One region of the Kluyvera sp. CRP genome, then DNA from elsewhere that is predicted to be linked to it. Evidence: predicted binding sites of a transcription regulator. Region 1 holds the regulator's gene; the other holds the start of a gene.

Region 1 (5,526 bases):
CTGATTCAGCTAATCATTTTGATTGCTTAACACAGCTAAGAGTGTGAACCCTGGTGAGAAAGTCATCAATTAAGCGTAGGAGAGAATCATTAGCTTGAGAGTAATAATTGAAGTAACAATTTGTGATAAGGATCAGAACCCAAAGGGATAAAAACGACTACCTGTGCCTCATTTTCATAAACACAATGGCAAAGTGACGGTATAGTAGGCGGCAGATTAACGAGTAAACATCGCGTAGACATGACTGAAACCACCCACCACGATCTCAACATCGACACCCAAAGCAGCGCCGACTTCGTGCCGATGCGCGGCGTCAGCAATCGTCATTTGCAGACCATGCTGCCGCGTCTTATCCGCCGTAAGGTGCAGTTCACGCCGCACTGGCAGCGCCTTGAACTGCCGGACGGCGACTTTGTCGATCTGGCGTGGAGCGAAGATCCGCAGGCCGCGCGCCATAAGCCGCGTCTGGTGGTGTTTCACGGTCTGGAAGGCAGCCTGTATAGCCCGTACGCGCATGGCCTTATCAATGCAGCGAAAGCGCAGGGCTGGCTGGGCGTGGTGATGCATTTCCGTGGCTGTAGCGGCGAGCCTAACCGTCTGAACCGCATCTACCACTCCGGCGAAACGGAAGACGGCACCTGGTTCCTGCACTGGCTGGCGCGCGAATATGGTCACGCCCCGACTGCGGCAGTGGGCTACTCGCTCGGCGGCAACATGCTGGCCTGCCTGCTCGCCAAAGAAGGCGACGAAGTGCCCATCGATGCCGCCGTGATTGTCTCGGCGCCGTTTATGCTGGAAGCCTGTAGCTACCACATGGATAAAGGCTTTTCACGCGTTTATCAGCGCTATCTGCTCAACCTGCTAAAAGGCAACGCAGCCCGCAAGCTGAAGGCCTATCCCGGCTCTTTGCCGGTCGATTTGCGTCAGTTGAAAAGCATGCGCCGCATCCGCGAGTTCGACGATTCGATTACCTCGAAGATCCACGGTTTTGCCGATGCCATTGACTATTACCGCCAGTGCAGCGCGATGCCGATCTTAAGCAAGATCACCAAGCCGACGCTGATCATCCACTCAAAGGACGATCCGTTTATGGATCACCACTCCATCCCCGCACAGGAAGAGCTGCCGGAGAACGTGGAGTACCAGTTGACGGAATACGGTGGTCACGTAGGTTTTATCGGCGGCACTTTGCGCCACCCGGAAATGTGGCTGGAAAAACGCATTCCCGCCTGGTTGATGCGCTGGTTGGGAGCAAAAGCATGATTATTCCCTGGCAGGATATCGACCCGGAGACGCTGGACAACCTGATTGAAAGCTTTGTCTTGCGCGAAGGCACTGATTATGGTGAATATGAACGTTCACTTGCGCAAAAGGTCGCCGACGTAAAACACCAGCTACAAACAGGCGAAGCGGTGCTGGTCTGGTCTGAGCTTCATGAGACCGTCAACATCATGCCCCGTAACCAATTTCGCGGTTAACTATACTCTAACGGCAGGAGGCGTTTACCACGCTTCCCTTGTCGTCTTTTCAGGGAGTTATTCGCATGTCTGCCAAACATCCGGTTATTGCCGTTACCGGCTCCAGCGGCGCGGGGACCACCACCACCAGCCTCGCCTTCCGTAAAATCTTTGCTCAACTCAACCTGCGCGCGGCAGAAGTGGAAGGCGACAGCTTCCACCGCTATACCCGTCCGGAAATGGATATGGCCATTCGTAAAGCCCGTGATTTGGGCCGCCATATTAGCTACTTTGGTCCGGATGCCAACGACTTCGGCCTGCTGGAACAAACCTTTCGCGACTATGGCGTGAGCGGTAAAGGGCAGTCGCGTAAATATCTGCATACCTACGACGAAGCGGTACCGTGGAATCAGGTACCCGGCACGTTTACCCCCTGGCAGCCGCTGCCAGAACCGACCGACGTGCTGTTCTACGAAGGGCTACACGGCGGCGTAGTGACGCCACAGCATGATGTCGCCCGCCACGTCGATCTACTGGTCGGCGTGGTGCCAATCGTTAACCTTGAGTGGATCCAGAAGATGATCCGCGACACCAGCGAACGCGGACATTCCCGCGAAGCGGTGATGGATTCCGTGGTGCGTTCGATGGAAGACTATATCAACTACATCACGCCGCAGTTCTCCCGCACCCATATCAACTTCCAGCGCGTGCCGACGGTCGATACCTCTAACCCGTTTGCCGCCAAGGGCATTCCGTCGCTGGACGAAAGCTTTGTGGTGATTCACTTCCGCAATCTCGACAACATCGACTATCCGTGGCTACTGGCCATGCTGCAAGGCTCATTCATCTCGCATATGAATACGCTGGTGGTTCCCGGCGGGAAGATGGGGCTGGCGATGGAATTGATCATGACACCGCTGGTGCAGCGTATGATGGAAGGGCGAAACTAATGCACGAACCCTCACCCCACAGGGGCGAGGGATTCGCTGCGTGCGAGGAATTACCCTTCGATCACTTCGTAGGAGTGGGTGATATTCACCGCTTTTTCAAGCATCAGCGCAACAGAACAGTACTTCTCGGCAGACAGATCCACCGCACGGGAAACCGCCGCATCCTTCAGCCCTTTACCGGTGACGATAAAATGCAGATTGATGTGGGTGAACAGGCGCGGCGCTTCTTCACGACGCTCGGAGGTCAGCTTCACTTCGCAGTCGGTCACGTCGTTGCGGCCCTTCTGCAGGATAGACACCACGTCGATGGCGCTACAGCCGCCCGCGGCCATCAGCACCACTTCCATTGGGCTTGGCGCTTTATCGCCAGAGTTGCCGTCCATCAGGATCTGGTGTCCAGAAGCGGACTCACCGAGGAAGGTCAGCCCTTCAACCCATTTCACACGCGCTTGCATAATTTTTAACTCCAAGGTTGCAATTTTCTTCTCAGATTACGCGCACATAACAATTCTCGCAATGGAAGGCGATCGACGTCATGCTGAAGCGAGACACCAGGAGACACACGGCTAAAGCTATGCTAAAACAGTCAGGATGCTACGGTAATACATAAACGTACTGCATGTATGCAGAGGACATCACATTACAGGCTGCGACAGTATTCGACAGCCGACTTCCCAGGTAACGGGAAGGATACTATTGCAACCGGTGGCCGCAATGCTTTTGCCGCCGGGAAGAGCTTATAACAGAGGATAACCGCGCATGGTGCTTGGCAAACCGCAAACAGACCCGACTCTCGAATGGTTCTTGTCTCATTGCCATATTCATAAGTACCCATCGAAGAGCACGCTGATTCACCAGGGTGAAAAAGCAGAGACGCTGTATTACATCGTAAAAGGCTCAGTGGCAGTACTCATCAAGGACGAAGAAGGGAAAGAGATGATCCTCTCTTACCTCAACCAGGGCGATTTCATCGGTGAGTTAGGCCTGTTTGAAGAAGGCCAGGAACGCAGCGCGTGGGTACGGGCAAAAACCGCTTGTGAAGTTGCTGAAATCTCTTATAAAAAATTCCGTCAGCTGATCCAGGTTAACCCGGACATCCTGATGCGTCTCTCTTCGCAAATGGCGCGTCGTCTGCAGGTTACCTCTGAGAAAGTCGGCAACCTGGCGTTCCTCGACGTCACCGGTCGTATCGCTCAGACCCTGCTGAACCTGGCAAAACAACCTGACGCAATGACCCACCCGGACGGGATGCAGATCAAAATCACCCGTCAGGAAATCGGCCAGATCGTCGGCTGCTCTCGTGAAACCGTGGGCCGTATCCTGAAGATGCTGGAAGATCAGAACCTGATCTCCGCACACGGCAAAACCATTGTCGTTTACGGTACCCGCTAATCCAGCCCAAACGGCGTATTGCGTCATGCAGTACGCCGTTTTTGTTTTCCCCCTATGTGGCGCAGGCTGATTTACCACCCGGAAGTCAACTATGCACTGCGGCAAACGCTGGTGCTGTGTCTGCCCGTTGCCATTGGTCTACTGCTCGGCCACCTCCAGCAGGGGTTGCTGTTCTCGCTGGTGCCCGCCTGCTGCAACATTGCCGGGCTTGATACCCCGCATAAGCGTTTCTTCAAGCGTCTGATCATCGGCGGCTGCCTGTTCGCCGGATGTAGTCTCGCCGTTCAGCTGCTGCTGGCGCGCGATGTGCCTTTGCCACTGATTCTGACCGGGCTAGCGCTGCTGCTTGGCGTCACGGCAGAGATCAGCGCGCTACACGGACGACTGCTGCCCGCCTCGCTAATTGCCTCCATTTTTACCCTCAGCCTGGCAGGGAATATGCCCATCTGGCAGCCATTATTGATCTATGCGCTGGGGACATTATGGTACGGGCTATTCAACTGGTGGTGGTTCTGGATGTGGCGCGAGCAGCCGCTACGCGAGTCGCTCAGCCTGCTTTACCGTCAGCTTGCCGACTACTGCGAAGCCAAATACAGCTTGCTCACCCAGCATACCGATCCCACCACCGCGCTGCCGCCGCTGCTGACTCGCCAGCAAAAGGTGGTGGACCTGATTTCCCAGTGCTACCAGCAACTGCACATGCTGGCGGCGAACCAGCACAATGACTACAAGCGGCTGCTGCGCGCTTTCCAGGTTGGGCTGGATTTGCAGGAGCATATCTCCGTCAGCCTGCATCAGCCGGAAGAGGTGCAGAAGCTGGTTGAACGCAGCCATGCGGAAGCGGTAATCCGCTGGAATGCCCAGACGGTAGCCGCACGCCTGCGCGTGCTGGCGGACGATATTCTCTATCACCGCTACCCTACCCGCTTCAACATGGATAAACAGATTGGCGCGCTGGAGAAAATTGCCGACCAGCACCCGGATAACCCGGTGGGTCAGTTCTGTGCCTGGCACTTCAGCCGCATTGCCCGCGTGCTACGCTCCCAGCGCCCGCTGTACCCGCGTAACCTGATGGCCGACAAAGAACGCCGTCTGCCGCTGTTCCCGGCGTTAAAAAGCTACCTCTCTTTGCGCTCTCCCGCCCTGCGTAACGCCGCGCGTCTCAGCGTGATGCTGAGCATCGCCAGCCTGATGGGCGCGGCGCTGCACCTGCCGAAACCGTACTGGATCCTGATGACGGTGCTGCTGGTCACACAAAACGGTTACGGCGCGACCCGGGTGCGAATTTTCCACCGAGCAGCGGGTACCCTTGCCGGTCTGGTGATTGCCGCCGTGGCCCTGCACTTCCACACGCCGCAGGGCTGGGCGCTAACGGGCATGCTGATAGTGACGTTAGTGAGCTACCTGATTATTCGTCGCAGCTACGGTTGGGCGACCGTCGGCTTTACCATCACCGCGGTGTACACCCTGCAAATCCTGACGCTTAATGGCGAAGAGTTTATTGTCGCCCGCTTTATCGACACCATCATTGGTTGCCTGATCGCCTTTGGCGGCATGATTTGGCTATGGCCGCAGTGGCAGAGCGGCCAGCTGCGCCAGAACGCCCAGGCGGCGCTGGAGGCCGATCAGGACGCTATCCGCCTGATCCTCAGCCCCGACCCACAGGCACCGAAGCTGGCCTACCAGCGCATGCGCGTCAACCAGGCACACAACACGCTGTACAACAC
Region 2 (5,526 bases), 880 kb from region 1:
CATGCTCTCTGTCCCGGTTCACTCAGCAGATGGGTGCAGAGATTCACGCCTTCCAGCGCCCCTTCCGTGATCACAATTTGCCGCGCATCGCAGTCGATACCCCGCGATAGCGCCAGATGCCGGGCAATCGCCGCCCGCAGCGGCCACTCTCCCGCCGCATCGCCGTAGCCAAGCAGGCTGCTACCCTGTTCGCGCAAAACGCGATCCAGCAATCGACGCCACAGCGGCAAAGGAAAGTAGTTGATAGCCGGCGTGCCGGGGGTGAACAGGAGCGGCGGCGTATCGCGAGGCTGTACCTGCGGCAAATCCAGCAGGCGTTCCGGCAGTGAGACCGGGATACAGTCTGTGGCCCCCGCCGTCTGCGGTAGAGACGCCACCCGGGAGCCACGACGATCGCGACGTAGATAACCTTCCATCGCCAGCTGATCCAGGGCGGCGTTGACCGTATTACGTGAAATGCTCAGCCGCTCGGCCAACGTCCGAGAACCAGGAAGCCAGCTCTGCGCCTGGAGCTGTCCGCACAGGATGGCGTCTCTGAGCGCCGCGTACAGGCTGCGTTGCAGCGTCTCCGCACCGCGCGCCGCAAGCGCATCATTCAAGAGAGTAAAAAAGGGATCGTCGGGAATATTCATGGCTGCTCCTCGTGGCACCATCAAAAGATACTCTGGTGGCACTTTTTATGGAACCAGCAAAGCCCTACGCTCGGCGTATTGTCTATTTCCCTAAGGAGAGGTTATGAGTCAGCTCAATCAATTTGGTCAGCTAATTGGCGATGCCCTGCCGGACTGGCAGCCGCGCCCGTATCCGCAGCGCGTGGTGCTGGAAGGTCAGTATTGCCGTCTGGAACCGCTAAGTCTGCAACATGCTGATGCGCTCTTTGCCGCCCATCAGCAAGCGGCGGATACCCGCAACTGGACGTGGCTGCTGCGTGAGCCAGAGGGATCGGTGGAAGAGTATCGTCAGTGGATCGCCGGCGTGGAATCCCTTCAGGATCCGCTGCACTTTGCGGTAATAGATATCCGCACCCAGCAGCCAGTGGGCTCGCTGGCACTGATGCGTATCGACCCAAATCATGGGGTGATGGAAGTGGGGCATGTTCACTTTTCGCCACTGCTTAGCCGCACGCCCGCCTCGACGGAAGCGCAGTGGCTGTTGATGCGCTACGCCTTCGAGACGCTCGGCTACCGTCGCTATGAATGGAAATGCAACAGTTTCAATGAACCCTCACGCCGTGCGGCACTACGTTTAGGTTTTCAGTTTGAAGGACGTTTTCGCCAGGCGCTGGTGATTAAAGGCCACAACCGCGATACCGACTGGTTTTCCATTATCGACGGCGAATGGCCCGCGCTGGACCGCGCCTTCCAGGCCTGGCTTGCCGCCGATAACTTTACCGCCGACGGCAAGCAGCGCCAGTCCCTGGAGGCTTTCCGTTAACGACGTTTTTTGCGCCCCTGTACGGCTTTAAAGCGGGGGTTGGATTTACAGATCACGTAAAGACGACCTTTGCGCTTCACTATCTGACAATCCGGGTGGCGCTGTTTCGCACTGCGCAGCGAGTTAAGTACCTGCATCAGGACCCCCTTTTCACATCAACAAAGCGGCCAAAACGCTGGGTAAAGCGCGCGACGCTACCTTCGGCGGAAACGCTGCGCTGCTTCCCGGTGTAGTACGGGTGCGATTTTGATGAAACATCAATCGTGACATAAGGATATGTCACGCCTTCCAGCTCAATTTCCCGGTCCGTTTTGATGGTGGAGCCGACTTTAAAGTACTCGTTAGCGCTGGTGTCGTGGAATACCACGGTACGGTAATGGGGGTGGATGTTCTCTTTCATCTGAGCCTCAATTAATATGTTATAACATAACAATTACGATACGCCGTCAAAAAGCGCTTTGCAACACTACAGTTTTAAGGGAAATAGCCGAAGTGCAGACTGCACTCCGGCAAGGGAGGTTAGCGGCTAAGCTGATGCGCAATCGCGCGCAGCTGCTCGGCAATCGCCTGCATATCTTTGCCCTGCTCCACCTTCGCACCAGAAGAGTGGCGCACGACAAGGCGAGCAGGGAGAATGGATGAAGTCCGTGACGAAGCGTTGTCGTCACTTTCAAGAATGCGGCGTACCGCCTCTTTGCCCTGCAAGTCCAGGTCTAGCGATACCGTGGTCAGCGCTGGGTAGAAAAATGAGCTTTCATAGGTATCATCGTAACCAATCACCGACTTTTCGCCGGGAATGGCGACCTGATGCTGATGAAATGCGCTCAGCACCCCTAACGCCATCTGATCGTTCCCCACCAGCACCGCCGAGAAATCCGGGGTCTCGCGCAGCATTTGCAGCGCACAGGCATAGCCGCTTTGTGCATCCCAGTTGCCGTGCAGCACGGTCACCGGCTTCAGTCCGTAGCTATTGAGCGTATCCAGCCAACTTCTCAAACGTAGGTTGGCGGAGACAGAACTCACCGGGCCGGCCAGAATAGCCATCTCACGATGACCCGACTCATACAGATATTTGACGCTGGCACGGGTGCCATCTGCCGGATTAAACGAAACGTTATACACCGAACTATAGGGATCAACATCGAGGAAAAGGCAGACGATATCATCGTTGTCATCTGCAATTTTCTGTGCTGTTTCAGTCTCTAATGGTACGTTGATAATCACTTTGCTGACCAGCTGTGATTTCAGTTCGTTGATCGAATCCTGAACACTATGATTGACGTTCTCATCAATCATCGAAATCAGTACCTGATACCCCTCTACATTTGCGTAGCGTTTCACCGCTGCCGCAACCTGAGAAGGCGCGTGCAACGCCAGTGAAGTGGTCACCAGTCCAAGGGTATGAGTGGTCTTGCCAACCAGCTGCTGGGCAAGTCGGTTTGGGACATAGCGGAGTGCCTCGATGGATTTCTCCACCTTGTGGCGTGTGGCTTCGGATACATTGGCAGATTTATTGAGTACCCTGGACACAGTCTGGTAGGAGACGCCCGCATGGCGAGCAACGTCTTCCAAAGTTGCGCTTTTAGACTTCATCGTCCGGTTCCTTATGTTGTTATCGCTAGATTGTAACAGGGGTCATCCCAAAAAACGTCTACCGACCTGATTTATGACATACGATAACATAAAAAAGAGATACGCCCACATTCCCATGCAACAAGAAACCCCTTACAAAATGAACAGAAAATGGTTAATTTATTTGCAGTTAGTCACATATCAACAATCAAATGTTTGCCAGATTTTACATTTAGGCATTTTATTACACTCGTTATGTGAACGTAATACAAAACAAAACGAGGATAATAATGAAAACAACCATACGCACGCTTTCAATTGCGTTAGCTACTGCGCTGACTTCATCTTCTCTGCTGGCGGCAACGTCAGTTCCTATTGATTTCCATGGCTACCTCCGCTCCGGCGTAGGCGTTTCTGGCGATGGCGGAATGCAGGAATGGCAAAAAAACAAACTCGGCCGTTTGGGAAACGAAGCCGACACCTACGGTGAACTTGAATTGGGTTCTGAGGTGTATAAGAAAAACGATGTCAGTTTCTACCTGGACTCAATGGTCAGCATGGTTTCCGACGGTTCAAACGATAACGAAACTACCTTCGGCGACGATGCGCAGTTTGGTCTGCGTCAATTAAACCTACAGATTAAAGGGCTTATCCCGGGCGATCCGAATGCGGTTATCTGGGGTGGGAAACGCTATTACCAACGCCACGATCTGCACATCATTGATACCAAATACTGGAATATTTCCGGCTCCGGCGCCGGGATCGAAAATTATACCGTCGGCCCTGGCGCAGTTTCATTGGCCTGGATCCGCGGCGACGCCAACGATGTCGACTATCGCGTTGACGGTGATAACGACGTAAACATTAACTACATTGATCTTCGCTATGCGGGCTGGAAACCATGGAGCGGTGCCTGGACCGAATTCGGTATCGACTACGCCATGCCGAACGCAACTGACAAACAGAAGGATTACGGCGGCCTGTATGATGCTGATAACGGTGTAATGCTGACCGGTGAAATCAGCCAGGATATGTTTGGCGGCTATAACAAGCTGGTGCTGCAATATGCCAACAAAGGCCTGGCGCAGAACATGGTCTCCCAGGGTGGAGGTTGGTACGACATGTGGAACTACGTCAATGATGCCACCGGCTACCGTGTTATCAACACCGGTCTGATCCCAATTACCGACAAGTTCTCTCTTAACCACGTGCTGACCTACGGTTCGGCGGATAACACCACCGAATACACCGATAAATCACGTCTGGTCTCGTTGGTTGGCCGCGCGCAATATCAGTTCACTGAATATGTACGTTTAATTGGTGAAGTGGGTGGTTTCTATCAGAAAGACTCATACACTGACGGTAGCCACTATAAGCAGAGCGGCGAGAAATACACCATCGCGTTAGGCCTGGCAGATGGCCCTGACTTTATGTCTCGTCCGGAGCTGCGCGTCTTTGCCTCTTACCTGAATGATTCCGAACAGGGCAATGCCTTTAACGACGGCACCGCCAGCGATACCTGGAACTTCGGCGTGCAGGTGGAAGCCTGGTGGTAATACGTTAACCTGACTGAATCATTGTTTTGCCCTAATTCTATCTTTTGTTATTTGCGCCAATTTTATATTTGCCACTCCATTATTGTTTCTATCATCTGGCCTTGGGGATAATGCTATTATTAGGTTGTCCTCTTTTTTTATCGCACCAATAATAAAAAACCCCGATATCAAATCAGGGTTTTCATATAAAGCCATTATTTCCCAAATAAACGAAGCGCCATCCGGCAGAACCGTGAAAAATTTCCAGATGGCAACATACCAATTTATTTATTACCCGCAAAGTGTTCATCTAACAACTGACGCAGCGCATCAGATTGCTTGCCAAAAATAGCGTGAACCTGCTGCCCAAGAATAATAACCCCCAGCGCACCTTCATTCTGCAACGCCTGAGAATCCACGACAGACAGGTCCTTAACCGTGACGCGCAATCGCGTAATACAGGCATCAACATTTTCAATATTATTCTGACCACCAAATGCGCTAATCAGACGCTGAATTTGCTGTTGCTCGCTGGCGCTTAATGGCACCGACGGTTTAGGCTGGGAGAAGTAGTGCAGGAAGGATTTAAGACTGACCATCATCGACGCTCCTTGATTATCTACAGAAGTAAAAAAGCCTGCTCGGATGAGCAGGCTTGGAATTGCAGCGGATTATGCTTTACGACGAACGATACGGCAGTCCCAGGGTTGCAGCACCTGCTGACCGCTGGCATCAGCGCCTGTCGCGGCATGTTCATAGCCATCCGGCAAGGTAACTGTCTGCGTCTGCGCGGTAAAGTTCTGCACAAAGACAAAGGCGCTTTCGCCATCGGTACGCGCGGTAGCCACCACCCCAGGTGGAAAGATGCTGGCAACCGCTCGCGGCAGCGCCAGCTCATCCATTAACGATGTGAAGAAATCTCGCTGGAACGCCAGATCGTTGCGCGAAGCAATATGCCACGCCTTGCCCTTACCGACGCTATTGA

The links. Region 1 encodes CRP, which controls carbon source genes, mostly activating them, when cyclic AMP is high. Its sites were predicted from a motif close to ATGTGANNNNNNTCACAT; they were not measured.
Region 2: a site for CRP is predicted at 3,189-3,206, ahead of K7B04_RS11475 (maltoporin). Genes of this name have one in related genera too.

What each region holds. Positions count from the first base shown of each region.
Region 1 covers NZ_CP082841.1:1,561,775-1,567,300, reverse strand. The annotation lists gene K7B04_RS07235 (hydrolase) at 241-1,263, shown strand; gene K7B04_RS07230 (YheU family protein) at 1,260-1,478, shown strand; gene K7B04_RS07225 (phosphoribulokinase) at 1,544-2,407, shown strand; gene K7B04_RS07220 (OsmC family protein) at 2,458-2,862, opposite strand; gene crp (cAMP-activated global transcriptional regulator CRP) at 3,167-3,799, shown strand; gene K7B04_RS07210 (YccS/YhfK family putative transporter) at 3,854-5,526, shown strand, end outside.
Region 2 covers NZ_CP082841.1:2,443,344-2,448,869, reverse strand. The annotation lists gene K7B04_RS11500 (PLP-dependent aminotransferase family protein) at 1-632, opposite strand, end outside; gene K7B04_RS11495 (GNAT family protein) at 736-1,434, shown strand; gene ykgO (type B 50S ribosomal protein L36) at 1,431-1,571, opposite strand; gene K7B04_RS11485 (type B 50S ribosomal protein L31) at 1,571-1,834, opposite strand; gene K7B04_RS11480 (LacI family DNA-binding transcriptional regulator) at 1,954-3,027, opposite strand; gene K7B04_RS11475 (maltoporin) at 3,297-4,562, shown strand; gene K7B04_RS11470 (hypothetical protein) at 4,581-4,757, opposite strand; gene K7B04_RS11465 (glucose PTS transporter subunit EIIB) at 4,826-5,140, opposite strand; gene K7B04_RS11460 (beta-galactosidase) at 5,213-5,526, opposite strand, start outside.